3 regions of the Actinoplanes sp. NPDC049598 genome follow, and region 3 is predicted to be linked to each of the others. Evidence: predicted binding sites of a transcription regulator. Region 3 holds the regulator's gene; each other region holds the start of a gene.
The links. The regulator HrcA, encoded in region 3, represses chaperone genes, less so after heat shock. The targets are predictions, from matches to a motif close to GGTTNGCACNCTCNNNNNGAGNGTGCNAACC.
Positions count from the first base shown of each region.

Region 1: a site for HrcA is predicted at 3,358-3,388, ahead of groES (co-chaperone GroES). Genes of this name have one in related genera too.
Region 2: a site for HrcA is predicted at 5,952-5,982, ahead of AB0J66_RS10455 (FmdB family zinc ribbon protein). Genes of this name have one in related genera too.

Region 1 covers NZ_JBFAOX010000009.1:158,657-168,454, reverse strand. Annotated here, with positions in the region: gene AB0J66_RS21955 (substrate-binding domain-containing protein) at 128-1,231, opposite strand; gene ybaK (Cys-tRNA(Pro) deacylase) at 1,600-2,085, opposite strand; gene AB0J66_RS21945 (methyltransferase domain-containing protein) at 2,115-3,287, opposite strand; gene groES (co-chaperone GroES) at 3,516-3,830, shown strand; gene groL (chaperonin GroEL) at 3,903-5,552, shown strand; gene AB0J66_RS21930 (ABC transporter ATP-binding protein) at 5,606-7,387, opposite strand; gene AB0J66_RS21925 (ABC transporter ATP-binding protein) at 7,384-9,075, opposite strand; gene AB0J66_RS21920 (hypothetical protein) at 9,127-9,381, opposite strand; gene tsaD (tRNA (adenosine(37)-N6)-threonylcarbamoyltransferase complex transferase subunit TsaD) at 9,391-9,798, opposite strand, start outside.
Region 2 covers NZ_JBFAOX010000003.1:373,380-383,177, forward strand. Annotated here, with positions in the region: tRNA gene AB0J66_RS10425 (tRNA-Ala) at 35-108, opposite strand; gene AB0J66_RS10430 (hypothetical protein) at 196-921, opposite strand; gene AB0J66_RS10435 (GNAT family protein) at 1,057-1,689, opposite strand; gene glp (gephyrin-like molybdotransferase Glp) at 1,686-2,996, opposite strand; gene AB0J66_RS10445 (diguanylate cyclase) at 3,062-4,993, opposite strand; gene AB0J66_RS10450 (5-formyltetrahydrofolate cyclo-ligase) at 5,075-5,893, shown strand; gene AB0J66_RS10455 (FmdB family zinc ribbon protein) at 6,004-6,363, shown strand; gene AB0J66_RS10460 (hypothetical protein) at 7,056-7,718, shown strand; gene AB0J66_RS10465 (hypothetical protein) at 7,790-7,966, opposite strand; gene AB0J66_RS10470 (translation initiation factor 2) at 8,031-8,363, shown strand; gene AB0J66_RS10475 (DUF2231 domain-containing protein) at 9,029-9,502, opposite strand; gene AB0J66_RS10480 (Fur family transcriptional regulator) at 9,667-9,798, shown strand, end outside.
Region 3 covers NZ_JBFAOX010000012.1:57,715-67,512, reverse strand. Annotated here, with positions in the region: gene AB0J66_RS26520 (amidohydrolase family protein) at 1-1,246, shown strand, start outside; gene AB0J66_RS26515 (IclR family transcriptional regulator C-terminal domain-containing protein) at 1,250-2,053, shown strand; gene AB0J66_RS26510 (hypothetical protein) at 2,342-2,659, shown strand; gene dnaJ (molecular chaperone DnaJ) at 2,985-4,127, opposite strand; gene hrcA (heat-inducible transcriptional repressor HrcA) at 4,145-5,167, opposite strand; gene AB0J66_RS26495 (DUF4870 domain-containing protein) at 5,324-5,959, shown strand; gene hemW (radical SAM family heme chaperone HemW) at 5,987-7,189, opposite strand; gene AB0J66_RS26485 (enoyl-CoA hydratase-related protein) at 7,226-8,005, shown strand; gene AB0J66_RS26480 (hypothetical protein) at 8,046-8,912, shown strand; gene AB0J66_RS26475 (PAS domain S-box protein) at 9,116-9,798, shown strand, end outside.

The DNA of each region.
Region 1 (9,798 bases), on a different contig from region 3:
GCCCACGGCGGGGGTGGCCGGGGCGGCAGGGGTGGGGGCACCTGAGTCCGGCGCCGCCCGCTTCCTTTATCGGAAGCGAACGGCGCCGTCGTCAGGATTTCGGGCAAAGCCCGACATCAAGCTGGGGTCAGCTGATGCCCGCGTCGGTGCAGGCCTTGGCGAAGGCCGCGGTGCAGATCTGGTCCTTGGTGACGAAGCCGTCCGCGATGACGTCCTTGACGTTGGCCTTGGTGATGGCCTGCGGGGTCAGCAGCACCGACGGAACCGAGGCGCCCGACTCCGGGTCCTTGGTCGTGCCGGTGGCCGTGGTCGGCTTCTGGCCCTTGGCCAGGGCGATCGCCAGCTCGGAAGCCGCGTCGGCCTCCTTCTTGATCGCCTTGTAGACCGTCATGCACTGGTCGCCGGCGAGGATGTTCTGCAGGCCCTGAACGGTGGCGTCCTGGCCGGTGACCGGGACCTGGCCGTTGAGCTTGTTCTTCTTCAGCACCGCGATGGCCGCGTTGCCGAGACCGTCGTTCGCCGCGAGGACGCCCTTGATCTGCTTGTTCGAGGTCAGCATCTGCTCGAAGATCGTGCCGGCCTGGGCGTTGTCCCACTCCGGAACCGACTGGTTCGGGCCCTTGGTGAAGGTGCCGTCCGCGTACTTCGGGTTCAGGACCGAGTCGTAACCCTGGGCGAACAGGGTCGCGTTGTTGTCGGTCGGGGAGCCGTTGAGCTCGGCGACGACCGGCTTGGTGTACTTCTTCTCGGTCAGGCAGTCGACCAGGCCCTGGCCCTGCAGCTCGCCGACCTTGACGTTGTCGAACGACACGTAGTAGTCCGCGCCGCCCTTCAGCGTGAGGCGGTCGTAGTCGATCGTCGCGATACCGGCCTTCTTGGCCTTCGCGAGAACGGCCGCACCGGTGCCGGAGTCGAGGTTGGCGATCATCAGAACCTTGACACCGCTGGAGATCATGCCGTCGGCGATGGTCTGGAACGCGGTCTTGTCGTTCTGCGCGTTCTGGATGTCCACCTGAACGCCGGCCGCCTCGAACGCCGCCTTGAGGTACTTCGGGTCGTCCGTGGACCACCGCTGCGAGCTCTTGGTGTCGGGCAGGATCACGCCGACCTTGCCCACCGAGCTCGAGCCGCTGCCGCTACCGGAGTCGCTGCCTTTGTCGTCGCCGCAAGCGGCAACGCTGCCGGTGGCCAGCAGGCCAACCGCGGCAAGGGCGAACAGTCCCTTACGCATTCCTTGTGTCCTTTCGGGTAAATCCGGGCCTTCGATCGGATTCGATGTTCTGCGCTGTCGGGAGTGTCGCTCCCCGAGACGCCGTGTGATCAGGATCTAGTTTGTTGTGTCCGGCAACGTATTCCCGTTGCGGCCGGTAGCACAAGCGGTGACGCCAGCCGATCTCGTAACCTGGCATAACAATCCGGCAACACGGCGGTGATACAGGGATTTCGGCCCTGGTGAAGCCCCGGGGGCCGATCCGTCATGATCGCTTACGACGCTCACCACGTGACGCTAAGTCAGTACGATGCCCGATCTGGACCATTCTCGGGAGAAAGATCCACCCGCCGCGTAACGTTGTCGTAACGGCCTGCGCATGGTGCGTGCTATGTCCGGATATGGGCGGTTATCGCGTCGGTGAGGCGAATGAGATCGCCCGGGGCGAGGCTCACCTGCAGGCCCCGCCGGCCCGCGGAGATGAACATCAGATCAAGCGCGGGCGCCGAGTCGTCAACGACGGTCGGCAGCTTCTTACGCTGCCCCAACGGGCTGATCCCGCCGCGCACGTAACCGCTGCTCCGCTCGGCCGCGGCCCGGTCGGCCAGCACGGCCCGCTTACCGCCGGCGGCGTGCGCGAGCGCCTTGAGATCGAGGTCGCCGGTGACCGGCACGACCCCCACCACCAGGCCGCCGTCCACCTCGGCGATCAACGTCTTGAAGACCCGCCCGGGCTCGATCCCCAGCGCCTGCGCGACCAGCGCGCCATAGTTGGGCGCATCCGGCGAAACGTCGTAGGGATGCAGCGTGTGCTCGACCTTCTGCGCGGTGAGCAACGCGGTGGCCGGCGTCCCGGCAGCGGCCTTCTTCGCCATGGCGCGAACGCTACTCGTGCCCGATGGGGTCACAGCGGACGGCACAAGAGGGCAGTCGGCGCCCCCGCGACCCGGGTCAGCACGAGCGAGGCCCCGTTCGGCCCGGCCAGCCGCAGATCCTTGCGAAGCTGCTCCGGCTCGAGCGCGGACCCGCGCTTGCGAATCTCCAGCCGCCCGACCCCGCGCTCGCGCAGCAGCGCCCGCAGCCGCTTGAGCGAGAACGGCACCACATCGGTCACCTCCAGCCGCCGGGCAAACGGCGTATCGACCGCCTCGTCGGTGTACAGATAGGCGATCTCGGGATCCCCCAACCGCCCACCAACGACCTCCGCCAGCTCAGCCACCAGATGCGCCCGCACCACCGCCGGGTCAGGGTCGTAGAGAAACGCCCCCGGCCTGCCCACCGGCGCCTTCTCACCGCCCGTCCCGCTCAGCTCCCACCGCGTGCCCTCACGCAGAAGGGTGGCTCGGCGGGGCACTTCGGCCAGGGGGCCGCACCAGAAAGCGGCCTCGACCAGGTCGCCGTCGACGCTCACCCACTCGGCCTCGGCACCGGGCGGCAGCAGATCGTGGTCGATGCCGGGGGCGAGCTTGAGGACCGTGTGCGGCACCCGTTCGGGCAGGGCGGCGATGAAGTCCCACGGCGGCGAATACGACTTCGGGTCGAAAACCCGGCCGCGGCCGGCCCGGCGGCGGGCCGGGTCGGCGAAGACCGCGTCGTACTTCTCCACCGGCACCGACGTGGCGTCGGCGCACTCGACGCGTACATCCAGGCCCAGAACCTCGGCGTTGGCGGCGGCCATCGCGGCCGTCTCCGGGTCGGCGTCCACCGCGTACACCCGAATGCCGGCCCGCGCCGCCGCCAAGGCGTCCGAGCCGAGCCCGCAGCCCAGATCAGCCAGGGTCGTGACTCCGGCCGCCGCGAGTCGCCTCGCCCGCCGCTCGGCGACGACCGATCGCGTCGCCTGCTCGAGCCCGGCCCGGGTGAAGAACATCGACGCCGCGTCCGGGCCGAACTTGGCCACCGCCCGGCGCCGCAACTCGACCTGGGTGAGCGCGGCCGCCGCGAGCTCCGGCGGCACCCCGCGGGCCCGCAGCGCCGAGGCGGCCGCGAGCGGGTCACTCCCGGCGACCTCCAGGGCGCTGTCCAGCGCCTTCACCCCTTCGGGCGTACGCAGCCGGGCCGTCGATTCCGCAGTCACGCAGGCATTCTCCCCCGCGCGACTTCATTGGCACTCTGGTTGACGGAGTGCTAGTTCCGGCCTAATCTCCGATTAGCACTCTCATCACGAGGGTGCCAGCCGTGCGACCATCCGGGCGCGCGGTGAGGCACCAGGCGGACCGGCACCCGCGACGACGGCCCCGCCCGGTGGCATGAGGCATCAGACCGGCCATCACCTTGACCGGCGAAAACCTGTACCCAGGAGGGTATGCCCGTGACTACCGCGACAAAGGTTGCGATCAAGCCGCTCGAGGACCGCATCGTGGTCCAGGCGAACGAGGCTGAGACGACCACGGCGTCGGGCATCGTGATCCCCGACACCGCCAAGGAGAAGCCGCAGGAGGGCACCGTCCTCGCTGTCGGCCCCGGCCGCATCGACGACAAGGGCAACCGCATCCCGGTTGACGTCAAGGTCGGCGAGACGGTTCTCTACTCGAAGTACGGCGGCACCGAGGTCAAGTACGCCGGCGAGGAGTACCTGGTGCTCTCCGCCCGCGACGTCCTCGCGGTCATCGAGAAGTGACCTACTGACAGTGCTTACCGCCCTGGCCCGTGATCACGGGCCAGGGCGGTGGTGCGTGAAGGGACCTTAAACATGGCGAAGATTCTCAGCTTCTCGGACGACGCGCGCCACCTGCTCGAGCACGGCGTCAACGCGCTCGCCGACACGGTCAAGGTCACCCTCGGCCCGCGCGGCCGCAACGTCGTCCTGGACAAGAAGTTCGGCGCTCCCACGATCACCAACGACGGTGTCACCATCGCCAAGGAGATCGAGCTCACCGACCCGTACCAGAACCTCGGCGCCCAGCTGGTCAAGGAGGTGGCGACCAAGACCAACGACGTCGCCGGCGACGGGACCACCACGGCCACGGTGCTGGCCCAGGCGCTGGTGCGCGAGGGTCTGCGCAACGTCACCGCGGGCGCCAGCCCCATCTCGCTCAAGCGGGGCATGGACAAGGCCGCCGAGCACGTCTCGCAGGCGCTGCTCGGCAAGGCGGTCGAGGTCGCCGACCACAAGGCGATCGCGAACGTGGCCACCATCTCGGCCCAGGACGCCACCATCGGCGAGCTCATCGCCGAGGCGATGGACCGGGTCGGCCGCGACGGTGTCATCACCGTCGAGGAGGGCTCGGCCATGGCGACCGAGCTCGAGGTCACCGAGGGTCTGCAGTTCGACAAGGGCTTCATCTCCCCGAACTTCGTGACCGACGCCGAGTCGCAGGAGGCGGTGCTGGAGGACGCGTACATCCTCCTCACCACCCAGAAGATCTCCAGCATCGAGGAGCTCCTCCCGCTGCTGGAGAAGGTGCTGCAGAACAGCAAGCCGCTGCTGATCGTGGCCGAGGACGTCGAGGGCCAGGCGCTCTCGACCCTGGTCGTGAACGCCCTCCGCAAGACCATCAAGGTCGCCGCGGTGAAGGCGCCCGGCTTCGGTGACCGCCGCAAGGCGATCCTGCAGGACCTCGCGATCGCGACCGGTGGCGAGCTGATCGCCCCCGAGCTCGGTTACAAGCTCGACCAGGTCGGCCTCGAGTCGCTGGGCACCGCCCGGCGCATCGTCGTCGACAAGGAGAACACCACCATCGTCGACGGTGGCGGCAAGTCGTCCGAGGTCACCGACCGGGTCTCGCAGATCCGCAAGGAGATCGAGGCGTCCGACTCCGACTGGGACCGCGAGAAGCTCCAGGAGCGGCTGGCCAAGCTCTCCGGCGGCATCGCGGTGATCAAGGTCGGCGCGGCCACCGAGGTCGAGATGAAGGAGCGCAAGCACCGCATCGAGGACGCCATCGCAGCGACGAAGGCGGCCGTCGAGGAGGGCACTGTGCCCGGCGGTGGCGCCGCCCTCGCCCAGGTGGCGACGGAGCTCGACGGCGGCCTCGGCCTGACCGGCGAGGAGGCGATCGGTGTCTCGATCGTCCGCAAGGCGCTGGTGGAGCCGCTGCGCTGGATCGCGCAGAACGCCGGCCACGACGGCTACGTCGTGGTGGGCAAGGTCGGCGAGCTGGGCTGGGGCCACGGCCTCAACGCGGCCACCGACGAGTACGTCGACCTGGCCGCGGCCGGCATCCTCGACCCGGTGAAGGTGACCCGCAACGCGGTCTCCAACGCCGTCTCGATCGCCGGCCTGCTGCTGACCACCGAGAGCCTCGTGGTCGACAAGCCGGCCGAGCCGGAGCCCGCCGCCGCCGGCGGTCACGGCCACAGCCACGGTGGCCACGGCCACCAGCACGGCCCCGGCTTCTGATCCATCCGCAACACATCAGGGCGCACCCTCCGGGGTGCGCCCTTTTGCGCGGGTCAGCGGGCGGCGGCCGCCTCCTCTTCCGCCGAGTCGGGGACGCGCTCGCCGTGCCAGGAGCGCCAGAGCGCGGCGTAGGGGCCGTTGGCCGCGACCAGCTCGTCGTGCGAGCCGAGCTCGGTGATGCGGCCGTTCTCCACCACGGCGACCCGGTCGGCGTCGTGGGCCGAGAACAGCCGGTGGGCGATCGCCACGACCGTACGGCCGTGCAGCACCGCCGCCAGCGACCGCTCCAGATCGCGGGCCGCCCGCGGGTCGAGCAGCGACGTCGCCTCGTCCAGCACCAGCGTGTGCGGATCGGCCAGGACCAGCCGGGCCAGCGCCAGCTGCTGCGCCTGGGCGGCGGTCAGCGCATGACCGCCCGAGCCGACCATCGTCTCCAGCCCACCCGGCAGTGCCTCGGCCCACTCGAGCGCGTGCACCGCGGCCAGCGCCGCGCGGACCTCCGGCTCGGCCGCACCCGGCCGCACCATGGCGACGTTGTCGCGAACCGTGCCGATGAAGACGTGATGCTCCTGACTGACCAGCGCGACCTCGGTACGCAGCTTGTCCAGCGGGAGTTCGCCCAGCGGCACCCCACCCACCGTGATCGTGCCCCGGGTCGGCTGGTGCACGCCGGCCAGCAGCCGGCCCAGCGTCGACTTGCCCGCCCCGGACGGCCCGACGACGGCCAGCCGCTCCCCCGGCTCGAGCGTGAGGTCGATGCCGTGCAGCACCTCGCGACCGGCCACATAGGAGAAGTGCACGTCGCTGACCTCGATGCGGGTGCCCTCCGGCGTCCGCGGCGCGCGCGGCTGCGGCGGCTCCTCGTCGACCACGCCGAGCAGACGGGCCAGGGACGCCCCGCCGATCTGCAGCTCGTCGAGCCAGCCCAGCAGCCGGTCGAGCGGGTCGATCAGCATCTGCACGTAGATCACCGCGGCCGTGAGCTGCCCCAGCGAGACGCTGCCACGCAGGTAGAGCCAACCACCGACGATCAGGGTGGACACCACCGGCAGCACATAGGCCGCCTCGACGATCGGGAACCACACCATCCGGAGGAACAGCGTGTACCGCTCGGCCAGCCAGCTCTTCCGCAGATCGGCGTCGGAGCGCTCGATCCGCTGTCGCTGCCGGCGCAGCGCGTCGACGGTCCGGGCGCCCTCCACCGTCTCGGCCAGCCCGTCGGTCACCGTCGAGTACGCCGCGTTCTGATTGAGATATCCGGCGGGGGCGCGGCGCAAGTACCACCGGGTGCCGACCACGAGCAGCGGCACGGCGACCAGCAGCGGCAGCGCCAGCACCGGCGTGACCACCACCAGCGCCGCCACCACCAGCACCACCGTGATCAAGCCGATCATCGTCTCGGGCACGGCCAGCCGCACGCACCGCGACAGCGCGTCCACGTCGCGCGTGGTGCGGGTCAGCAGGTCACCCGAGCCCGCCCGCTCCACCGTGGAGAGCGGCAGGGCGAGCACCCGGTCGACGAACTCCTCGCGCAGCCGGGCCAGCACCCGCTCACCGAGCCGGGCCGAGGCCAGGTGGGCGAAGCGGACCAGGATCGCTTGCAGCACAACGAAACCGGCGATCAGCGCGGCCAGCTTGTCGACCGCGCCGACGCCCTCGCCGTGCCGGATCGCCTCGACCAGGTCGCCCAGCAGGCGCGGCCCGACCAGCCCGGCCACCGCGCCCAGCACGTGCAGCCCGACCGCGACGCCCAGCGCCCGTGGGTAGCGCCGGAACAGGTCGCGCGCGTACCGCCGGACCTGGGTCGTGTCGGCCACCGGCAGAAGATTGCTCACGCCGCGTCCTCTCGCAGAACCGTCCGGGCGTAGCGGGGCTCCCCCGCCAGCAACGCGCGGTGGGTGCCGGTGGCGACCACCCGGCCACCCTCCACATAGATCACCCGGTCGGTGCGGTCGAGCACCAGCGGGCTGGACGTACAGATCACGGTCGTGCGCCCGGCGCGCTCGGTGACCAGCCGATCGGCTATCCGGGCCTCGGTGTGGGCGTCGACGGCGCTGGTCGGCTCGACCAACACCAGCGTGTCGGGGTCGGCGACCAGCGCGCGGACCAGCCGCAGCCGTTGCTGCTGGCCGCCGGAGAAGGACCGGCCGCGCTCGGCGACCTCGCTGTCGAGACCGTCGGGCAGGGCCTCGACGATGTCGGTGGCCGCGGCCGCGTGCAGCGCCGCCGGCAGCCGGCCGTCGCCGGCCGGGTCGAGATCGGCCCGCAGCGGGCCGGTGAACAGCCGCGCGTCGTTGTCGGCGACCAGGATCCGCTCGCGCACGGTGGCCAGCGGGAACGACGACAACGGGTGGCCGCCGGCCGTGCCGCCCTCGGCGTACCGCCCCAGGCGGTCGGCGATGGCGGCCGCGTCGGCCGGGACGGCGGCGACGATCGCGGTGACCTCACCCGGCCGGACGGTGACGCCGGACTCCGGGTCGGCCAGCTCGCCGGTCAGCTCGCCCGCCGCCCGCGGCCGGCCCGGGTCGGGCAGGTCGGTCGAGGCGTGCAGCATCGTCACGACCCGCCGGGCCGAGACGTGCCCGCGGGTCAGCTTGTCGATCGCCTCGGTGAGCTGGCGCAGCGGCGTGACCAGGAAAGCCGCATAAGCATAGAAGGAGACCAGCTGGCCCACGGTGATGTGGCCGGTCAGCGCGAAGCGGGCGCCGAGCCACGTGACCAGCACCAGGAAGATACCGGGCAGCAGCACCTGGGCCGCCTCGAGCAGCGACTCGACCCGGGCCGTACGCACCCCGGCCGCCCGCAGCCGCTGCGACTCGGCGCGGTAGCGCTCGCCCATCACGGCCTCGCCGCCGACGCCGCGCAGCACCCGCAGGCCGCCCACCAGGTCGGCCGCTCGGCCGGTGAGCAGGCCCTGCTGGTCGCGGGAGGCCTGCTGGAGCCGGTGCAGCGGGCGGATGAGCAGACCGACGATCGCCATCAGCAGCGGCACGCCGAGCACGACCACGAGGCCGAGCGGCACCGACGTGGTGAGCAGGATGACCGTCACCGCGACGACGGCGATGAGCGAGCCCGTGCCGCGGGCGGTGATGTCGATCGCCGCGCCGATCTGGCGGATGTCGGATGTGCCGATCGCGACGACCTCGCCGGTGTCGAGCCGGCGGGGCAGGGCCGACCCGAGCCGGCCGGCCTGACGGACCGTGACCTGGACCGTACGGAACATCGCGCCCAAGAAATTGATCACGGCGAAGCGATGTCGCACGACGCCGAAGAACGCCTGGCCGAGGCCGGCCGCGAGCAGCACCAGCGACCAGGTGAGCAGGCCGCGGCGGTCGTGGTCGGTGGCGGCGTCGATCGCCTGGCCGACCACGGCCGGCACGACGGCCTGGCAGAGCATCCAGAGGACGGCCATGAGGATCGCCGCGTAGACCGAGAACCACCCACGCCGGACCAGCCACCCCAGGTAGCGCACGGGTGACCGGTCGTCGGGAAGGCCGGGATCGGCATCAGGTAGTCGTCGCATCAGGGCCCCGACGTTACGGCGGGGGTACGACAATTCGCGACGCGTTTTCCCTTACCGGTCGACCGGTGTGAAGTCCCACACGTGGGCCGCCCGGGCGATCAGATGCGGCGGCGGGGCGGGCAGGCTCTCAGGGCTGTGCCGCCACTTCGAGATGACCACGACCCGGTTGTCGGTGGACGAGTAGACGTCGCTCGACACGTGCTGCGGAAGCACCTCCAGCCGCGGCACGGCCACGTCACAGACCCAGGCCAGCAGCTCGTCCAAGCCGCTCTTGGAGGCCCGTATCTCCCACATCCGCGCGATCATCCTGGCTTCCTACCCCGCCACGCTGACCGAGGTCAATGGCATCGCGGAATCGGCCGGCAGATCGAGACGGCTGGGCGCGACACCGGCGGCGACCAGCCGCGAACCGAGGGCCGCCACCATGGCGCCGTTGTCCGTGCACAGCTGCGGCCGGGGCACCCGGACCTCGATGCCGTGCTTGGCCGCCCGCTGCTCGGCCAGGACCCGCAGACGCGAGTTGGCCGCGACACCACCGCCGATCACCAGGGTCCGTACGCCATGGGTCAAGCACGCGTCGATCGCCTTGGCGGTGAGGACGTCGCAGACGGCCTCCTGGAAGGAGGCCGAGACGTCGGCGACGGGCACGGGCTCGCCGTCGCGCTGCCGCGCCTCGACCCACCGGGCCACCGCGGTCTTGAGCCCGGAGAACGAGAAGTCGAA
Region 2 (9,798 bases), on a different contig from region 3:
CCGGGAAGTACCCAGAGCAGCCTCTCACCTGCGGTGGAGCTGTGGGGATTTGAACCCCAGACCCCCTCGATGCGAACGAGGTGCGCTACCAGACTGCGCCACAGCCCCTTACCGATCCCTCGGACGTGTCCGTGGAACCGCAGCAAGGCTAACAGGTAACGCACCGCCCCCGCGAACCGACCCCCACACCGGTCCTCACGCCGTGTGGTGGCGCCCTCCGGCCTCGTACGCCCGCCCGCGCAACCCGCCCGCCCGGCGGTAGGAGACCGAGGCCGTAGCCGCCGGCGGCAGATCCTGGTCCAGGCCCATCGCCGCCCGGCGCACCGCTTCCTTCTGAGCCGCCAGCCGCTTGGCCGCTTCGCGACGGGCCGCCTGCCGGCGGGCCTGCTCCCGCCGCACCTCAGCCTGCCGAGCCGCCAGCCACGCCGCCTCACGAGCCTCCTCGCGCCGTCGGCGGCGGTCGGCGATAGCCCGATTACGCAGGTGGAACAGGTCGATCACCAGCAGCGTGAAGGTCACCGCAAACCCGATCCAGAAACCGGGCCCCACGGCGACCACCCCGATCAGCTCGATCAGGTTGAGCAGGATCAGCGCCGCGAAGACGCGCCGGCGGCGTACCACCGCCGGGGTGTGCCGGCGGACCGGCACCCGCCGGGCCGGGCGGCGACCCGGCTTGACCAGCCGAAGTCTTGGTCGTGGGGAGGGAGACGGCGAGACCGTAACCGAAACCAGCCGCCCAGGGTTGATCGGTCGGCGTCCGGGCACGGTGCGACGACGGCGGTGGCGCTGGAGCACCCTCGCCGTCGACGACGCCCGCTCCGCGGCGAGGCGCTCGGTGGCGTCGTACCGGCGCACGAGCGCGGGCGCGAGGGCGAGCAGACCCGCCGCGGTGAGGACGGCGAGGAGCACCGAGGTCGGCACCCTCACCCCTCCCGTCAGCTACGGGCGGTCCGCTTTACACTTTCCCGGCCACGGACCGCAAGACCCAATCTCCCCGAGGCTACGGGCGCGAGCTGCGGAAATGGTCACGGCGCGCCGGGCGTGTCAGGGCCCTTCTCAGGCCCGGACCCGGCGCCAGCGGGCCAGCAGACCGCCCTCGGCGGCCACTTCCTCGCTGGTCAGGGCATATCCGAGATGGTCTCGCCAGCTGCCGTCGATGTGCATGTAGCGCTGGTGGTACGCCTCCTCGCGGAAGCCGAGCTTCTCGACGACCCGGCGGGAGGGTTTGTTCTCGGGCCGGATGTTGACCTCGATGCGGTGCAGGCCGCCGGGGCCGAACGCGTGGTCGACGGCGAGGGCGAGCGCGGTCGGGATGACGCCCCGGCCGGCGACGCGGCTGTCGACCCAGTAGCCGGCGTAGGCCGAGCTGAAGGCGCGCCGGACGATGTTGCCGAGGTTGAGGTGACCGACCAGCCGTTCGTGGCCGTTCTCCTGGAGGCAGACCGCGAACGGCATGCTCTCGCCGCGCCGGGCCGCGCGTTTCATGTCCTGGTAGACGTAGCCGAAGGCGCGGGCCGAGTTCATCTCGGACCACGGGCCGGGCGGCGCCGACTCCCAGGGGGCGAGCCATTTCTGGTTGGCTGTCCGCACGTCGGACCAGGCGCGGCCGTCGCTGCGCTTGTAGGGGCGCAGCACGACGGGTCCGTCGGCCAGGACGGCGGGCCATCCGGGCGTGGACCCCAGCATCATCGCCTCCGGTCGAGGAGCAGCACGTCCACGGTCGAGCCGGCGGCCGCCGTGGTGACCCGCTCGCCGAGGACCAGTAGGCCGTTGGCCTCGGCCAGGCCGGAGAGAGTGTACGGCCCGCCGGCCAGTGGCTGCACCGTATGTCCCCCGCCGCGCCGTTCGGTGACGAACGCGGGGCGGAACTCGCGCAGGCCGCCGGGGGACGAGATGGTCTCCAGCAGGTGGGCCTTGACGCTGGGGCGGAACACCGGCTCGTTGCCGGCGAGCAGCTGGATGACGGGGTGGGCGAGCACCTCGAAGCCGATGAGGGCGGCGCCGGGCTCGCCGGGCAGGCAGATCACCGGGACCTCCTCGCCGCCGACCGTGCCGAAGCCGAGGGTGCTGCCGGGGCAGAGGGCCACGTCGGTGAACTCGACGGCGCCGCGGCCGGGGTCGCGGCGGGAGAGCACCCGGCGCAGCATGTCGCCGGGCCCGGTGCCGGTGCCCCCGGTCGTGATGATCAGATCGGCCCGGAGGGTCTGGTCCTCGAGCAGGCCGCGGAGCCCTTCCGGGTCGTCGTCGCAGATGCCGATGCGGTACGCGAGCGCGCCGGCCTCGACCGCGGCGGCGGTCAGCGCGTGCGAGTTGGCGTCGACGATCTGCCCGGGTTGGCTGGGCCGGCCCACGTCGACCAGCTCGTCGCCGGTGGCCACGACGACCACACGCGGGCTGGGCCGGACCACGACGTGCCCGATGCCGGAGGCGGCGAACGTCGCGACCATGGCCGGGGTGACGTAGGCGCCTTTGGGGGCGAGCACCTGACCGACCGCGACTTCGTCACCCGCCCGGCGTACGCCCGAGCCCCTCTTCGGCGCGTGCAGGATCTCCACGGCGGCCATGCCCTGGTCGGTCCAGTGCACGGGCACGACCACGTCGGCCCCGATCGGCAGCGGCGCGCCGGCGGCCACCGAGAAGCACGTGCCGGGCGACAGCCGGACCGGGCGCCAGCTGGACGCGCCGAGGTCACCCACCACGTTGAGCCGGACCGGGCGCGGGCCGCCCTCGACCCGCCCGAACGCCGGGTGGGAGCCGACCCGGCCCGCCCCGCCGAGGTCTTCCCAGCGTGCGGCGTATCCGTCGATCGCGGCCTGGTCGAACGCCGGGTACGGATGCGGCGCCAGCACGTCGGTGGCGAGCGTGTTGCCGTGGGCCTGGGTGAGGTCGAGGTCGAGCGGAGGCAGCGGCCGGAGCCTGCGCAGCACGCTGCCCAGGTATTCGGCGAGAGGCTTCAGCTCGTTGGCGGCCGCCTCGGCATCGGCCGTGGCCGTCATCCTTGCGCGTTCCGGGTCATCAAGTCACCGCACCTTCAGTATCGAGTCCGTGCTCTGCAGCGAGACTAACGGCCGCGTGCCTGCCCGGGCGGTCGTGGCCCGGTCGGGACGGCGGCCTCGGTATCCAAGTTTCCTTCGGGTATGGCTGGGGAAACTTGCGAATTGATCACATCTTCGGGCTCGGCCAGGCGGTACGTGTCACGCCCGGCCCGCTTCGCCGCGTAGAGCGCGGTGTCGGCGGCGGCCAGCACTTGCCGCGCGTCACCACCGTGTTCCGGGTAGACGGCGACGCCGATCGACACGGTCACCGGGATGCCCAGGTGGTCGGGGCGCAGCGGGTCGATCGGCACCGGTCGGTCCCGTACGGCGGCGCCGAGCCGCTCGGCCACGATCGCCCCGCCGTACGCGTCGGTCTCCGGCAGCAGCACCACGAACTCCTCACCGCCCTGCCGGAACGCCACGTCGACCTCGCGCAGCCCGACCCGGATACGCCGGGCGAACTCGGCCAGCACGGCGTCACCGGCCGCGTGCCCGTACGTGTCGTTCACGTCCTTGAAGTGGTCCAGGTCGAGCACGAGCACCGTGAGCATCCGCCCGAACCGGCTCGCCCGCTCCACCTCCCGGCGCAACGATTCCCGCAGGTAACGGTAATTCCACAACCCGGTGAGGGGGTCGGTCAGCGAGAGCCGCTGCGCCTCCTCGTGCATCCGCACGTTGTGCACCGCCACCCCGGCCTGACCGGCGAACGTCCGCAGGGTCCGCAGGTCGGCGTCGTCGAAGCGGTCGCCGCCGACCCGGTCGTAAAGGGCCAGGACCCCGAGGGTCTCGGGTTCGTCGCCGTCCTCGACCGGCGCGCAGATCGGCACGGCCACGTACGTCCGGCACGGCGGCTCGGAGGTGGCGATCTCGCCGTGCCCCCGCCGCCATTCACCGCTGGCCGCCACCCCGCCGAGCACCCCGTGGCCGACGGTCAGCCGCCGCTGGGGCAGGTCGGCGTCGGGCACGTCCCAGTTCCCGGTCAGCCCGACGCCGCACTGCGCGACCAGCTCACCCTTCACCGGGTCGATCAGCAGCACGAGGCCGGCCCGGGCGCCGGTGGCGGCGAGCGCGGTCCGCAGGATGACCTGGAGGATGCGCTGCAGGTCGTGGGTGCTGGAGAGGGTCTCGCCGAGGATGGCCAGATGGCCGCGGAGCTGGTCGCGGCTGGCGGTCAGGGCCTGGACGTACGCCTGCAACTCGCGGGTCATGCGGTTGAAGGTGGCCGCCAGCCGGCCCAGCTCGTCCGGCCGCAGGATCGGCACGCGGGTGTCGAGATCGCCGTCCGCCACCCGGCCGGCGGCCCAGGCCAGGTCGCCCAGGGGCCGGGTGGTGGTGCGGGCGAGCCAGCGGGCGACCAGGACGGCGGCCAGGGCCGCGGCCAGGACGACGGCGGGGAGTACGGCGTACAGGAAGGTCGGCCTGTACGCCGGCACGGTGAGCGTGATCGCCAGCGGTTGCCCGGGCTCGGGAACGATCCGCCGGACCTGCCCTTCACCGTCGCCGGTCAGGCTCACCCGGGCCCCGCTGACGGCACTGAGCCGGCCCAGGAACGCGTCATCGACGGTCTGAGCTGCGGTGATGGTGGTGTCGCGGGCGACCGCCGCGGCCGAGATGGTGGTGGCCGGCCCCTCGGACGGGGTGGCGCAGCTCCGCCAGTCGTCGTGGCGTTCTCGCGCGCTGACCTCGATGCCGGTGGCCAGGCCGCGCGCGATCAGCTGGCCCGCCACCGCGGATCGGTCATTCGCGGGCACCACCGCCACCGCGTCGGCCGCCGCCTGGAGCTGGCGGCAAGCAGCGGAAATGCTGGTACTGACGGTGGTCGCGGCCCGATCGAGCCGCTCGGTCGTCCGGTCCCGGCTCACCGTGGTGACGGTCAGGGCGACGAAGATGGACCCGAGCAGGACCGGACCGAGCACGACCACCAAAAAGGCCGTGGTGAGCCGGCCACGTAGCGTCACGCATCCTCCCGGGAGTGGCCCTCTTTGGAGCGATGCTGACATAGTGTGCACCGTTTGCCGCTTTTAAAAAGGGGGTGTTGCATGCCCGATTTAACCGGTGCCGCGGAAAAAACGAGACGCCGCAAGATCGCGCTCCGCAGTCATCTGCTCACGGCAAGGCGTCAGATGTCACCCTCAGCCCTCGCCGCAGCGGCCGCCCAACTTCAAGATCAAGTGCTTGAGGCGGTACGGGTTCAGCGGGCGACCACAATTGCCGCGTACGTCCCCGTCGGCGCCGAGCCCGGGGGCCCCGGCCTGGTCGCTTCACTGGCCGCCCACGGCCGCGTCCTGCTGCCCGTGCTGCGCCCCGACAACGACCTGGACTGGGCCCCGTACGAAGGCACGACCGTCCCCGGCCCTCGAGGCCTGCTGGAGCCCCCCGGCCCGCGCCTGGGCGTCGACGCCATCCTCTCGGCCGACCTCGTCCTGGTCCCAGCCCTGGCCGTCGACCGCCACGGCTTCCGCATGGGCCGCGGCGGCGGCTCCTACGACCGGGTTCTGAGCCGCCTCGCCGTCCTCCCGCCGCCCAGCGCCCCTCCGTCCAGCGCCCCTCCGCCCAGCACCCCTCCGCCCAGCACCCCTCCGTCCAGCACCCCTCCGCCCAGCACCCCTCCGCCCAGCACCCCTCCGTCCAGCACCCCTCCGCCCAGCGCCCCTCCGCCCAGCGCCCCTCCGCCAAGCAGCCCTTCCTCCGCCGACCACACCTCTCCCGCAAGCGCCCCCCTTGGCGCGCGAACGCCGCTGGTCCTGGCCCTGCTCCACGACGGTGAGCTGCTGGACGAGGTGCCGGCGGAGCCACATGATCGGCCCGTGCACGGGGCCCTCACGCCGCACGGTGGGCTATTCCTGGCCCCGACGTGATGTCCGCCCAACGCTCAACCTGCCGTTCGAGTGGACGAAATGACCTCCGATGGCGCAACATTGGCACTCGGAGTTGGCGAGTGCCAACAGCCGAAAGATCCGGAGGAGCCGTGCCTACCTACCAGTACGCCTGCACCGAATGCGGCCACCAGCTCGAGGCCGTGCAGTCGTTCTCCGACCCGGCGCTGACCGAGTGCCCGAACTGCCAGGGCAAACTCCGCAAGGTCTTCAGCTCCGTCGGCGTCGTCTTCAAGGGTTCGGGCTTCTACCGGAACGACTCCCGCTCCGGCAGCGTGAGCGCCGAGAAGTCCGCCTCCACCAACGGCGACGCCACCAAGAAGCCGGACACGTCAAGCTCCACCTCGAGCGACTCGTCCTCCAGCTCGACCACCTCGACGTCGTCATCTAGCAGCAGCTCGACCACCTCGTCGTCCTCTTCGTCGAGCACGAAGGCCCCCGCCGCTTCCTGACGCCAACCCCGAATCGCGCCGGCACCCCCGGCGCGATTCCCGCGCGCCTACGAGCGGCCACTCTGCCCACCCGCACCCCGCGTCCGTGCGCCCACGAACAACCACCCTGCCCGGCCGGTCCGCGCCCCCGCGTCCGCGAGTAGCCGCCCTTCCCGCCGGTCCGCGCCCCGCGTACGCGCGTCCGGTCGCGTCCACGAGCAGCCGCCTTCCCGTCCGCCCTCTGCGTCCGCTGGCGGCTACCCCTCCCTATCGCCCGCGCTCTGCGTCCGCGCGCTCCTGGAGTCCCCGGGCTCATCGACTCTCCGCGCCCCGCACCCCGCGCCCCGCACCCCGCGCCGACCAGGCGTACCCCGTCCTCACGCCCGGGCCCTCCTGAGGCGCACCTCGTCTTTCGCGGCCCGCGCCTTCCCCACCGCGCACCCTGTCTTCGCGGCCCGCGCCTTCCCCACCGCGCACCTTGCCTTCGCACCCGGCCCCTACCCCGGGCCGCGTCGCGTCTCGATCAGCGCGTTCAGGCGGTCCCGGCGGTGACCCGTCGCGGGGCGGGACCGCTACCAAAATCACCTGTGACCGCGCCGGTTATCCACATTCGCGCGCTGTCCACAGGCTCGGAGCGGGCGATCTCCCCGCCCGCCTAACGTTCGCCTCGGCGCCGGACCACGACGCCAGGGCGAGCGAGAGGGAGCAGGACGATGGCCAGACCGAGCATGTCCCGGCTCGGGAAGGCACTTCCCCCACCGCACGGGCAAGCCGGCCGCGACAGCGGCGAAGGGCGCCTGGATCCCGTGCGGCGCCGCCGGCCGGCCCGCGGCACGCTGTTCCGCCTCGCAGCGGTCGCGGCCTTGCTGAGCCTCGCCGCCCTGCTGTCGTGGTCACCCCCGGAGGCGTGTGAGCCCGCCACGGACACAGTTGTCGTGCGCCCGTCCGCCTCCGGGGCCTTCCCAGCCGACGGCACTCCAGCGACGCCGAACGGCTCAGCCACGCTCCCGCCGGCCGACTCCGCCGTTGACCCGCCGGGAGACTCCGCTGCCGCGAGGCCGGGCAGCGCCGCGCGGCCAGACAACGCCGCGGGGCCTGGCAACGCCGTCGTGCCCTCCGGCACCGTCGGCGTTCCCATCCGCCTGGCCGACCCCACAGCGCTCGCGCTGGTGAAGCCGGGCAACCGGGTCGACCTGCTACGGGTCGACGACAAGGGCGCCACGACCTCGGTCGCGGCCGCCGCGCTGGTCCTCACCGTGACCGGGGCGTCCGACCCCACTACCGGCGGCCTGCTGCTGGCCCTGCCGCCGACCGAGGCCGAGCATGCGGTGGCCACACCGAACCACGGCTTCGCCGTCCTCATCCGCCCCGGCTGACCTGTGCCGGCCGAGTCGGGTCTCGGGTCGCGAAGCCGTACGTCGTGCGCCCAGCCGTGCCGGCCGCGCGCTCACCAGTGGGGCGGGCGGTCCTCGAGCAGGCGCTCGTCGTTGTCGGAGGAGCGTTCGCCCCAGCCGCGCTCGGTGTCGTCCCGGGTCTGATCGGGGAGGACGGGCGCCTCCTCGGACTCGAAATCGACCTCGCGTTCGCCGTCCAAGTCGCGCTCGGGCTCATCCAGGATGTCCACGCCTAAGAGGGTAGGCCCGCGCCGCTGCGGAAGTCTTCCCCCTTCGGCTGTACCGTCGGTGAACGTGAGCAGCCCCACCGGCGTCCCGGACGACTCTTACTGGCAGCGACCGGATCCTGACTCTCCCGTGCCCGGTCCGTCCCCTGACCCTGCCGAGCCCACCCCGAAGCCGGAGCCGAGCTATCCCGGTCCGCCGAAGCCCGCACCCCCGTCGGGCAACTGGCGCCCGCCCACGATCTCCCAGCCCCCACCCCCACGCGCCATGCCCGGCCAGGACATGGACGCCCTGGACGAGTCCGAGAGCTCAGCCCGCACCCTCACCTACGGCGTCGGCCTGGTCGCGGGCGCCATCGCCCTGATCCTCATCTGTCTACTCTGCGCCCGAGCCATCTTCTGACCCACCCGCCCCGCCCTACTCGACGCGCCACCCCACCCCCGACCCGGCGTGGCGCAGCACCCCCGCCGTCACGGCACCAGCACCCGCCGGGAAGCCATCAGCCGGTCCGGCACCACAACCCCTGGGCCCGCCATGACCCGGGCCCGGCACCCCCACCCCTGGGCCCGCGACCATCGGGCCCGGCACCACCGCCCTGGGCCGCGACCATCCGGCCCGGCACCACCGCCCTGGGCCGCGACCATCCGGCCCGGCACCACCGCCCTGGGCCCGCCACCATCCGGCCCGGCACCACCGCCCTGGGCCCGCCACCATCCGGCCCGGCACCACCGCCCTGGGCCTGCCACCATCCGGCCCGGCGCCACCACCACCCCCCTGGGCCCGCCTCCAGCCGGCGCGACGGGGGCGCCACCCGGCGGGCGGCAGTCGGCTCGCGCTCTCGTACGGTCACGCGGCCCTCGGCACGGCGCCCTCGCAGAGGGGCGCGCTGGGCGTGGTGCCCTCGCGGGGCTGACGCGGTCTCAGCCCGGCTCGGTGTGCTGGGCACACCCGAAGCGCCGGGCGGTGGCTGGTGCCACCACCCGGCGCTTCGGGTGTGCCGCTTTTAGCGGGTGTGCCGCTTTTAGTAGGTGCCCCAGACTGCGGTTAGTAGGTGCCCCAGACTGCGGTTAGTAGGTGCCCCAGACTGCGGTGGCGCCTGAATCGCCGGTCTTGTAGACGTAGTAGCCGGAGATCACGGCCAGGACGACCAGAACCACGGCGCCGGCGGCCTCGCCGATCAAGGGGAGGCGGCCGGTGCGGCGCCAGGTGAGGGCGACCAGGACGAGGCTGGCCACGCCAAGGGCCAGGGTGAACCAGAACGTGCGGGTGCCGAAGCCCATGTGGTCGTCCAGGATTTCCTTGCCGGGGCCGCTCATGCCCTGGCCGATCAGGCGGTTGTAGAGCTCGGTGCCCGACTCCTTCGCCACGAACGTCGCGACCGGGGCGGCCACCGCGAGCAGCGCCAGCGCCCAGCCCAGCTTGGGACGCCACCGCGGCACCAGCGCGTAGACGACGGCCGCGAGGGCCAGCAGCGGAACGAACACCACCGCGGCATGCAGGACGAGCGCATGCACCGGCAGGCCGTTGATCTGGTCGAACACGAAGCCTCCTCATGGAACTGGTCGGCCGCCAGCTTAGAAGTATCTGACGACGCAAACTTCCTCGAGTCCGCTTACACCCTTTGACCCGCCACGGTTCACCTCTCCGCAGGTCTTTCGGGGCACAACTGTTGGGGAATCACCCCTAACCGTGCTGTCATTGACCGATGCCTAAGGGTGAAGACCTGCTGCGTGAGCACGGCCTCCGGGTCACCAAGCCGCGCCTCGCCGTGCTGGAGATCCTCACAGGCGGCGGCCACCTTGACGTCGAGCAGATCGCCGCGCAAGCCCGGGTCCGC
Region 3 (9,798 bases):
GATCGACACCCATCGGCACATGTGGCAGACCGCCATGCGCGGCTACGGCGCCGACTGGACCCTCACGCAGTACTTCGTCTGGTATTACCTCGAGTCCGGCAAGCTCTTCCGTCCCGAGGACATCCATGCCGGCAACCTGCTGGCCGCGATCGAGGCGATCGACGCCGGCGTCACCACCACAGTCGACTGGTCCCACGGTCTGCAGAGCGCCGACCATGCCGACGCCGCGGTCGACGCGCTCGAGGCGGTGCCGGGCCGGTTCGTCCTGGCCTACGGCAACATCCAGCAGGGCCCGTGGGAGTGGGCGACCTCCGACGCGTTCCGCGACTTCTACCGCCGCCGGATCGACGGCGGCAAGCTCGCCGGCTTCCAGATGGCCTTCGACGTCACCGGCGACCCGGCCTTCCCGGAGAAGGCGGCGTTCGAGGTCGCGCGTGAGCTCGGCGTGGCCGTGACCACGCATGCCGGTGTCTGGGGCGCCACCAACGACGACGGCATCCGGCTCATGCACGAGAACGGCTTCATGGGCCCGAGCAACGTGTATGTGCACGCCGCCACGCTCACCCACGACTCGTACAACCGGATCGCCGCCACCGGCGGCTCGGTCTCGGTCTCCACCGAGAGCGAGCAGAGCGCCGGCCAGGGCTACCCGCCCACCTTCCAGCTGCGCCACCACGACATCCCGGTCTCCCTGTCGATGGACACCAGCGTCTGGTGGAGCGGCGACCTGTTCTCGGCGATGCGCACCACCCTCGGCGCCGACCGATCCCGCGAGCACCTCGAGGCCCACTCCAAGCAGGAGACGGTGACCCACGCCCACCTGCGGGCCGAGCACGTCGTCGACTGGGCGACCCGCGGCGGCGCCCGTGCCCTCGGCCTGGATTCGCAGCTCGGCGCGCTCACCCCGGGCCGGCAGGCCGACATCGTGCTGATCAAGAACGACGCGTCACCCGTGATGTTCCCGGTCCTCCACCCGTACGGGCACGTCGCGTTCCAGGCCCAGCGCGGTGACGTGCACACCGTGCTGGTCGGCGGCAAGGTCGTCAAGCAGGACGGCCGGCTCGTCGGCGTCGACCTGGCCGCGGCCCGGGCCAAGGTCGAGGCGACCGTCGACTACCTCCGCGAGACGATGGGCGAGGAGGCTTGGCGGCGCGGGATGAATCCCGACGTGCCGGAGACCGCGATCCGCGAGAACCCGTACCAGTACACCGAGTGGGACGCCGGTTCGGCGCAGTGGAAGCATTAGGAGATGACCGACACCGGGAGGGGCACGGGGCCCGACTTCATCGAGGCCCTGGCGCGCGGCCTCGACGTCCTGCGCTCCTTCCGCCCGGGCCGGCCGTCGATGACCCTGAGCGACATCGCGGCCGAGACCGGCCTGGCCCGGCCCACCGTGCGGCGCATGCTGCTCACTCTCGAGGCGCTCGGCTACGCGCGCAGCGAGGGTCGCGGCTTCGCCCTGACCCCGCGCGTCCTCGAGTTGGGCATGGCGTACGTGAACTCGCTGAACCTCTGGGAAGTGGCTCGCCCGCACATGGAGGAGCTCGTCGGGCTCACCGGTGAGTCGACCTCGATGGCCCAGCTCGACGGCAGCGACATCGTCTACGTGGCCCGGGTGGCGGTGCCCAAGATCGTGACGCTGGCGGTCTCGATCGGGACGAGGTTCCCCGCCCCGGCGACGTCGATGGGCAAGGTGCTCCTGGCCGCAAAGGAGCCCAAGTACGTGCCCGCGATCCTCGCCGAGGAGTCCCGGTCCGGGATCGTGGCCAAGTACCGGCCGACCATGGACGCCTTCATGACCGCGCTGCTGGAGGTGCGGGCCCGGGGCTGGGCGCTGGCCGACCAGGATCTGGCACCCGGGATAAGGTCCGTCGCCACGGGTGTGCGGGACGGCAACGGGCAGGTGATCGCGGCGATCAACGTGACCGTGCACGCCGCCGAGACGACGGTGGAGACGCTCGTCGAGAAGCACCTGCCCCACCTGCTGCGCACCGCCGCCAACATCAGCGCCGACTACGCCCGCCTCGCCGCCGTCCCGGCGATCACCGCCTGAGCCAACGCCAGCCGACGCGGGCCGGGAGGACCGAGGGCTAAGGGCCGGGGGCCGGGGGCTGGGGGCCGAGGGCCGGGAGGGGCCGACGCAGGCCGGGAGGGGCCGACGCAGGCCGGGAGGGGCCGACGCAGGCCGGGAGGGGCCGACGCAGGCCGTGAGGGGCCGACGCAGGCCGGAGGGGCCGGCGCGGGCCATCGCCGGCCGCCACGAGCGGGCGCCGACCGGCGCGGTTCCAGACTGCGCAAACCCGGGCATGACCCGGCTCATCGGCGGGTATGAGTGAATTTCATGAAGGTGGTGTCCGAGCTCTTCGATCCCGAGCCGCCGCGGTGGGGGCTCCGTGGTGACCCCTGGGTGTGGCGGGCGATGGCCGAGCGGCTGGCCACGACCTACTTGCCGCCCTCGGCCGGTGAGGTCGAGCGGCTGCTCTATGCCGAGTTCGATCGGCTGGTCAGTGTCGATCTCGCCGCGGAGACGAGTCCGTGGGTCGTTCGGGAGGAGTTCGCTCACGGCGGGGTCTCCAGCGGTGCTGTGCACCTCGACACCTGGCGGGCCGAGCTGCTTCCCCTGCTCATCGAGCGGGCCCGCGGCCGCCTCGACGGCTGACCGCAGTTTCGGCGGCGCCACCCCGAGGGGCACGCGCGAAGCCGCCCCCACGAACGGCCGCCCCACGAACGGCCGCCCCACCCCGAGGGGCACGCGCGAAGCCGCCCCCACGAACGGCCGCCCCACGAACGGCCGCCCCACGAACGGCTGCCCCACGAACGGCTGCCCCACGAACGGCTGCCCCACGAACGGCCGGGGCCCACGAACGGTCGGCCCTCACGAACGGTCGGCCTCACGAACGGCCGGCACCTACGAACGGCCGGCGCCCACGAACGGCCGGGCCTGCGGGTAGGCCCGGCCGAGTGAGGCGACTACAGGCGGTGGCTCAGTGGCCGTTGAAAGCGTCTCGCATGCGGCTGAAGAAGCCGCCCTGCTTGCTCAGCTCGGCCACGTCCTCGCCGCGGGTCTTGGCGAAGTCACGGAGCATGCGCTCCTGGTCGGCGGTGAGCTTCGTCGGGGTCTTGACGTCGAGGTGCACGAACAAGTCGCCCCGGCCCTGGCCCCGCAGGTGGGGCACGCCCTTGCCGCGGATGCGCAGCGTGCTCGCCGGCTGGGTGCCCTGCTTGACCTCGATGCCCTCTTCGCTGTCGAGGGTCTTGATGGTCAGGCGGGTGCCGAGCGCGGCCGCCGTCATCGGCAGGGTGACCCGGCAGTGCAGGTCGTCGCCCTTGCGGCTGTACACGTCGTGCGGGCGTTCGTGAATCTCCACGTACAGGTCGCCGGGGGTTCCTCCGCCGGGACCGACCTCCCCTTGCTGGGCCAGGCGGATCCGCATGCCGTCCTCGACGCCGGCCGGGATCTTCACGGTCAGCGAGCGGCGGGTGCGGACGCGGCCGTCGCCGGCGCAGGTCGGGCAGGGGTGCGGGATGACCGTGCCGTGGCCCTGGCAGGTGGCGCAGGGGCGGGAGGAGACCACCTGGCCGAGGAAGGTGCGCTGGACGCTCTGCACCTCGCCGCGGCCGGCGCACGTCTCACAGGTCGCCAGGTGGGTGCCCGGCGCCGTGCCCGCCCCGGAGCACTGGGTGCACAGCACCGCGGTGTCGACCGTGATCGGCGCTTCGACGCCGAAGGCGGTCTCGACCAGGTCGAGCTCGAGCCGCAGGATCGCGTCGGCGCCGGGCCGGGTGCGCGGGCGCGGGCCCCGGGCGCCGCCTCCCGCGGCCGTGCCGAAGAAGGCGTCCATGATGTCCTGGAAGCCGACGAACGGGCCACCGGCCCCGCCGGGACCACCGGGGCCCATGCCGCCGCCGGGCGCGAGGGGGTCGCCGCCCAGGTCGACGATCTGCCGCTTCTGGTCGTCGGAGAGGACCTCGTACGCCGCGTTGATGTCCTTGAACTTCTCGTGCGCTTCCGGGTCCGGGTTGACGTCCGGGTGATATTGCCGAGCCAGTTTGCGGTAGGCGCGCTTGATCTCGTCGTCGGTGGCTTCCCGGCTCACGCCGAGAATGCCGTAGTAGTCCTTGGCCACGGGCTCCGCAATCCTCGTCAGTTTTGTGCTAGAAGGTCGCCCACGTAGCGTGCCACCGCGCGCACGGTCGCGATGGTGCCGGGGTAGTCCATCCGGGTGGGGCCGAGCACACCGAGCCCACCGACGATCGTCGCCCCGGGGCCGTAACCGGTGCTGACCACGGACGCCGACCGGAGGTTGTCGATCTCGTTCTCGTCACCGATCCGGACCCGCGTGGTGCTCGGCTCCAGGTCGCCGATCAGTTTCAGCAGGATGACCTCTTCCTCGAGGGCCTCGAGGACAGGTCGCAGCGTGCCTTGGAAGTCCAGCACGCCACCCCTTGTCAGGTTAGCGGTGCCGGCCAAGGCGAGGCGTTCCTCACTGCGCTCGACCAGGGTCTCGAGGAGCACCGAGGCGAGGCAGGCCATGGTGGCCCGGCTCTCCGGCGCGCAGTCGTCGACGAGCCCCTGCACCAGCGGCGGGGTGTCGGCCAGCCGTTTGCCGGCGAGTTTCTCGTTGACGCGGCGGCGCAGGTCGGTGACGTCGTCGGCCGGGACCGGCCCGGGCAGCTCGACCAGGCGCTGCTCGACGCGGCCGGTGTCGGCGATCATCACCAGCATGAGGCGCGTGGTGGAGATCGGCACCAGCTCGAGGTGGCGCACCGAGGAGCGGGCCAGCGACGGGTACTGCACGACGGCGACCTGGCGGGTGAGCTGGGCGAGCAGCCGCACCGTGCGGTGCACGACGTCGTCCAGGTCGACCGCGCCGATCAGGAACCGCTCGATGGCCCGCCGCTCGGCCGGGCTCAGCGCCTTGACCTTGGACAGGCGGTCGACGAACAGCCGGTAGCCGGCGTCGGTGGGCACACGGCCGGCGCTGGTGTGGGGCTGCCGGATGTAGCCCTCCTCCTCGAGCACCGCCATGTCGTTGCGCACGGTGGCCGGGGAGACGCCGAGCTGGTGGCGCTCGACCAGCGCCTTGCTCCCGACGGGTTCCTGCGTCTCGACGTAGTCCTCGACGATCGCCCGAAGCACCTCGAGCTTGCGGTCATCGAGACTCATATGACCCCTCCCCCACAAATTTGGCACTCCGGCAGACCGAGTGCCAGTCTACGTCGCCGCGGACGGCAACGCGATGATCGAGCGGACTCGTCTGTTCATCCACAAGATCAGCATGTCGCCTCGACCCCATTGAGGTGCGGCTCTACCGTGTCAGCCATGACTGAACCGCCTCGCCCGCCTGGTGAGCCCACCCCGAATGACCCCACCAGGCCGTTCAACCCTTATGCCCCTAACGACCCGACTTCGGGATCGACACCCCCGCCGTACAACCCCCCGTCCGGCTACGGCCCCCCGCCGAGCTCCCCGCCTCCCGGCTACGGCCCGCCGCCCAGCTCCCCGCCTCCCGGCTACGGCCCGCCGCCCGGCTCACCGCCTCCCGGCTACGGCCCCCCGCCCGGCTACCCGCCGCCCCCGCCGGGATACGACAAAGGTTATGGCGGCTACGGCCCCACGCAGGACGACCGCACCTGGATCCTCGTGGCCCACTTCGGCGGCGCCGCGGCGGCCTTCCTGGGCGGCGGCCTCGCCGGCTGGATCGCCCCGCTGATCGCGCTGCTGGCCAAGGGCAACCAGTCCCCGGTGGTCCGGGCCGAGTCGGTCAAGGCGCTGAACTTCCAGATCACCTGGTCGATCGTGACGCTGATCGGCTGGGTCACGTCCTGCCTGGGCATCGGCTTCATCATCATCGCGGCAGCCGCGCTGATCGCCATCATCTTCGGCATCATCGCCGGCGTGAAGGCCGGCAACAACGAGCCGTACAACTACCCGATGTCGCTGAATCTCATCAAGTGATGGGGCCGGGCACGGGGGCCCGGCTGTTCAGACCACGTCGCGGATGACCGCGTCGGCCAGGAGGCGGCCGCGCAGCGTCAGTTCCAGTCGGCCCCGCTCGTACGAGGAAGCGTCGAGCAGCCCGTTGGCCAGCGCCTGCTTCGCGCCCACCTGGTCGACCCGGTCGAGGGCGATGCCCTCCCGCAGCCGCACCCGGAGCATCACGTCCTCCACGTGCCGGTCCTCGTCGGTGAGCAGCTCCCGGCCGTGACCGGGTGAGAGGCCCTCCGACAGGCGCGACGCGTACGCGGACGGGTGCTTGACGTTCCACCAGCGCACCCCGCCGACGTGGCTGTGCGCGCCCGGGCCGAGCCCCCACCAGTCGGCTCCGGTCCAGTAGAGCAGGTTGTGCCGGCAGCGCGCCTCGGCCGAGGTGGCCCAGTTCGAGACCTCGTACCACTCGAAGCCGGCCCCGGTCAGCGCCTCTTCGGCGGCCAGATAGCGATCCGCCGCGACGTCGTCCGACGGGAACGGGATCTCGCCGCGCCGCATCCGCGCCGCCATCCGGGTGCCGTCCTCCACGATCAGGCTGTACGCGCTGACGTGGTCCACTCCCGCGTCGACGACCGCCCGCAGTGACGCCGCGAAGTCGTCGGCCGTCTCGCCCGGCGTGCCGTAGATGAGGTCGAGGTTGACGTGCTCGAAGCCGGCCTCGCGGGCCTCGATGGCGGCCTGCGGCGCGCGCCCCGCGGTGTGCCTGCGGTCGAGGATCCGCAGCACCGTGGGCGACGCCGACTGCATGCCGAGCGAGATCCGGTTGAAGCCGTGTCCGCGCAGCGTCCTCAGATACGACAGGTCCACGGATTCCGGATTGGCCTCCGTGGTGATCTCGGCATCCGGCGCCAGCCCCCACGCGTCGTCGATCCCGGCGAGAATCCGCCCGAGGTCATCCGCGCTCAGCAGCGTCGGCGTCCCGCCACCGAAGAACACCGTGTCCACTTTTCCCGGACTTATCACGCCTTGCGCCAGGCGCAGCTCCCGCAGGACGGTCGAGGCGTACGTGTCCCGGCTGGCCCCGCCGCCCAGCTCGGACGCGGTGTAGGTGTTGAAGTCGCAGTAGCCGCAGCGAGACGCGCAGAACGGCACGTGGACATAGACGGCGAAGCCGTTCCGGCCGACGGCGGAAGTCGCGGATGCGGGGAGCGACCCGTCCGCGGGGACGGGTGAGCCGTCGGGAAGTGCGCCTGCCATCCGTCAAGTGTGCACGCCTCCCGTTAGGGTGCCGCCATGGCTCTGGTCCGTACCGTCACCGACGCCGGGGTGACCACCATGACCCTGGACAGCCCGGCGAACCGCAACGCTCTTTCCACCCCGCTCATGCGCGAGCTGCTCGACGCGCTGGCCGACGCCCTGACCGACGCCTCGGTCCGGGTCGTCGTGCTCTCCCACGCCGGCCCGGTCTTCTGCTCGGGGGCCGATCTCAAGGAGACGGCCGAGGCCCGCGCGAGCGGCCGGGTCCCGGCCGAGTTGCTGGCCGACGTCCTGGCCGCGCTCTGGGAGTTCCCCAAGCCGGTGGTCGCGCGCGTCGGCGGGCCGGCCCGCGCGGGCGGGCTCGGCCTGATCGCCGCGGCCGACATCGCCGTCTGCACCACCGAGGCGAGTTTCGCCTTCTCGGAGGTACGGCTCGGCGTGATCCCCGCTGTGATCAGCGCGACCGTGCTGCCTCGGCTGGCCCCGCGCGCGGCGGCCGAGCTCTATCTCACCGGGGATGTCTTCGACGGGGCCCGGGCGGCGGAGATCGGCCTGGTCACCGCGGCCGTGCCGGCGGTGGATCTCGACGCCTCGATCACGCGGTACTGCGACAGCCTCGTCCGGGGCGGTCCCCTCGCCCTGGCGGGGGCCAAGCAGCTGCTCCGCCGTACGCCCGAGGCCGGCGTCCGCGAGGAGCTGGCCGAGCTCTCACAGCGCTCGGCCGGATATTTCCGGTCGGCCGAGGGCCGGGAGGGCGTGGCCGCGTTCCGGGAGAAGCGCGACGCCTCCTGGGTCCCAGTCACGCAGACAAGGTGATCTCGTTGACTACTCTTGTTGCCTGACTGACTTGCCGGAGGTGTTGGTGCGCAAGACCCCCGTCGTGGCGGCGCTGGCGCTGGTCACGCTCGTCGGCGCGCTGGGCGTGTTCGTCGCCGTCCGCTCGTTCTCCGGCGGCCTCAAGCTGCCCCAGATCGGCCCGGAGTGCACCGTGCGGGCCGACGGCGAGGTCACGCTCGACTACGTGCAGATGGCCAACGCCGCGACGATCACCGCGGTCGGCGTGCGCAAGGGCATGCCCGAGCGGGCGGTGGTGATCGCGCTGGCCACCGCGCTGCAGGAGTCGAAGCTGGAGAACCTCGACACCGGCGACCGCGACTCGGTCGGCCTCTTCCAGCAGCGCCCGAGCCAGGGCTGGGGCACGATCGAGAAGATCAAGGACCCGAGGTACGCGGCGGACAGGTTCTACACGGCGCTCAAGAAGGTCAAGGGCTACCAGAAGATGCGGGTCACCGATGCCGCGCAGAAGGTGCAGCGCTCGGCCTACCCCAACGCGTACGAGAAGTGGGCCGACGAGTCGGCGGTGCTGGCCAAGGCGCTGACCGGCCGGGCCACCGGCGCCGTCGAGTGCTCGGTGAGCGGGTCGCCGGTGCTGCGCGGGGCCGCTGCCTCGGCCGCGCTGATGGAGGGCCTGCGCCTCGACTGGGGCAAGGGCCTGACCGAGTCGGCCACGGCCGGCCCGGTGGCCGGGCTGACCGTGGCCGTCACCGACGCCAGCGCGGGCTGGCGCTATGCCCACTGGCTCGTCGCCCATGCCTCCGCGACCGGTCTCGAACGGGTACGTTTCGCCGATCTCGAGTGGCACGCGCCGGACGGCAAGTGGACGGCGGCGACCGCGCAGGGTGGCGCCGGAAAGCTGCGCGTGATCGCGGAAGTGTTCGATTGACGTCCGATTTTCGGTGCGTGGCCGGAAATTTCGGTCGCCGATTTAATCACTCTGGGTGATGACGACCGTTTTCGGTACGCAGTTGCGTAGCGTATAAGGCAACATGGACAGACAGCTACCGCCCTGGTACTAAGTAGGGCGTGTCGAGGGCGATCGAGTGGATTCTTCTGGGATCTGCCAGCTGTATAGCGATCATTTGCGGAGTGTGGTGGCGCCGGCCGGCCAGAAAGGGGCCGTGGCTGCTGCTCGCCGCCGCTGTCGCGATGCTGGCCACCGGCGATGTCTTCTTCGCTCTGCGTGACCACGGCGTCGCGGACGCCTTCTATCTCGCGATGTACGTACTGGTCGCGGGGGCGCTGCTGAAGTTCACCGGCGGCGGCTCGGTGATCGACGACCGGGCCCGGTTGATCGACCTGCTCGCGTTCGCGTGCGCCAGCCTGCTGATCCTCTGGGTCTTCGTGGTCGGCGGCATGGCCGAGCTCGGCGGCATCTCGGGGGCCGACGTGATCGGCTCGATCCTGCTGGTCGGCGTGGCCGTGCGCCTCAACCTGGCCACCGGCCGCAACGGGGCCGCCTTCCTGCTGCTCCTGGGGGCCGTCGGCATGCTGGCCGGTGACATCGCCTACCCGCTGGCGCCAGGCACGGCGGCCGAGACCGGCTACCGCGTGCTGTACGTGGCGTGGGGGCTGGCCGCGCTGCACCCGTCGATGGCCCGGCTGACCATGCCCGAGACCCCGCGCCCGCCGGCCTGGCGCGGACACTGGGCGGCGCTGCTGGTCCTCTCGGTCGCGACCCCGCCGCTGGTCCTGCTCATCGAGGCGCTGACCGGGCCGGTGGAGGACGCGGTGCCGATCGCGGTGGCCGGCGTGATCACCCTCACCCTGAC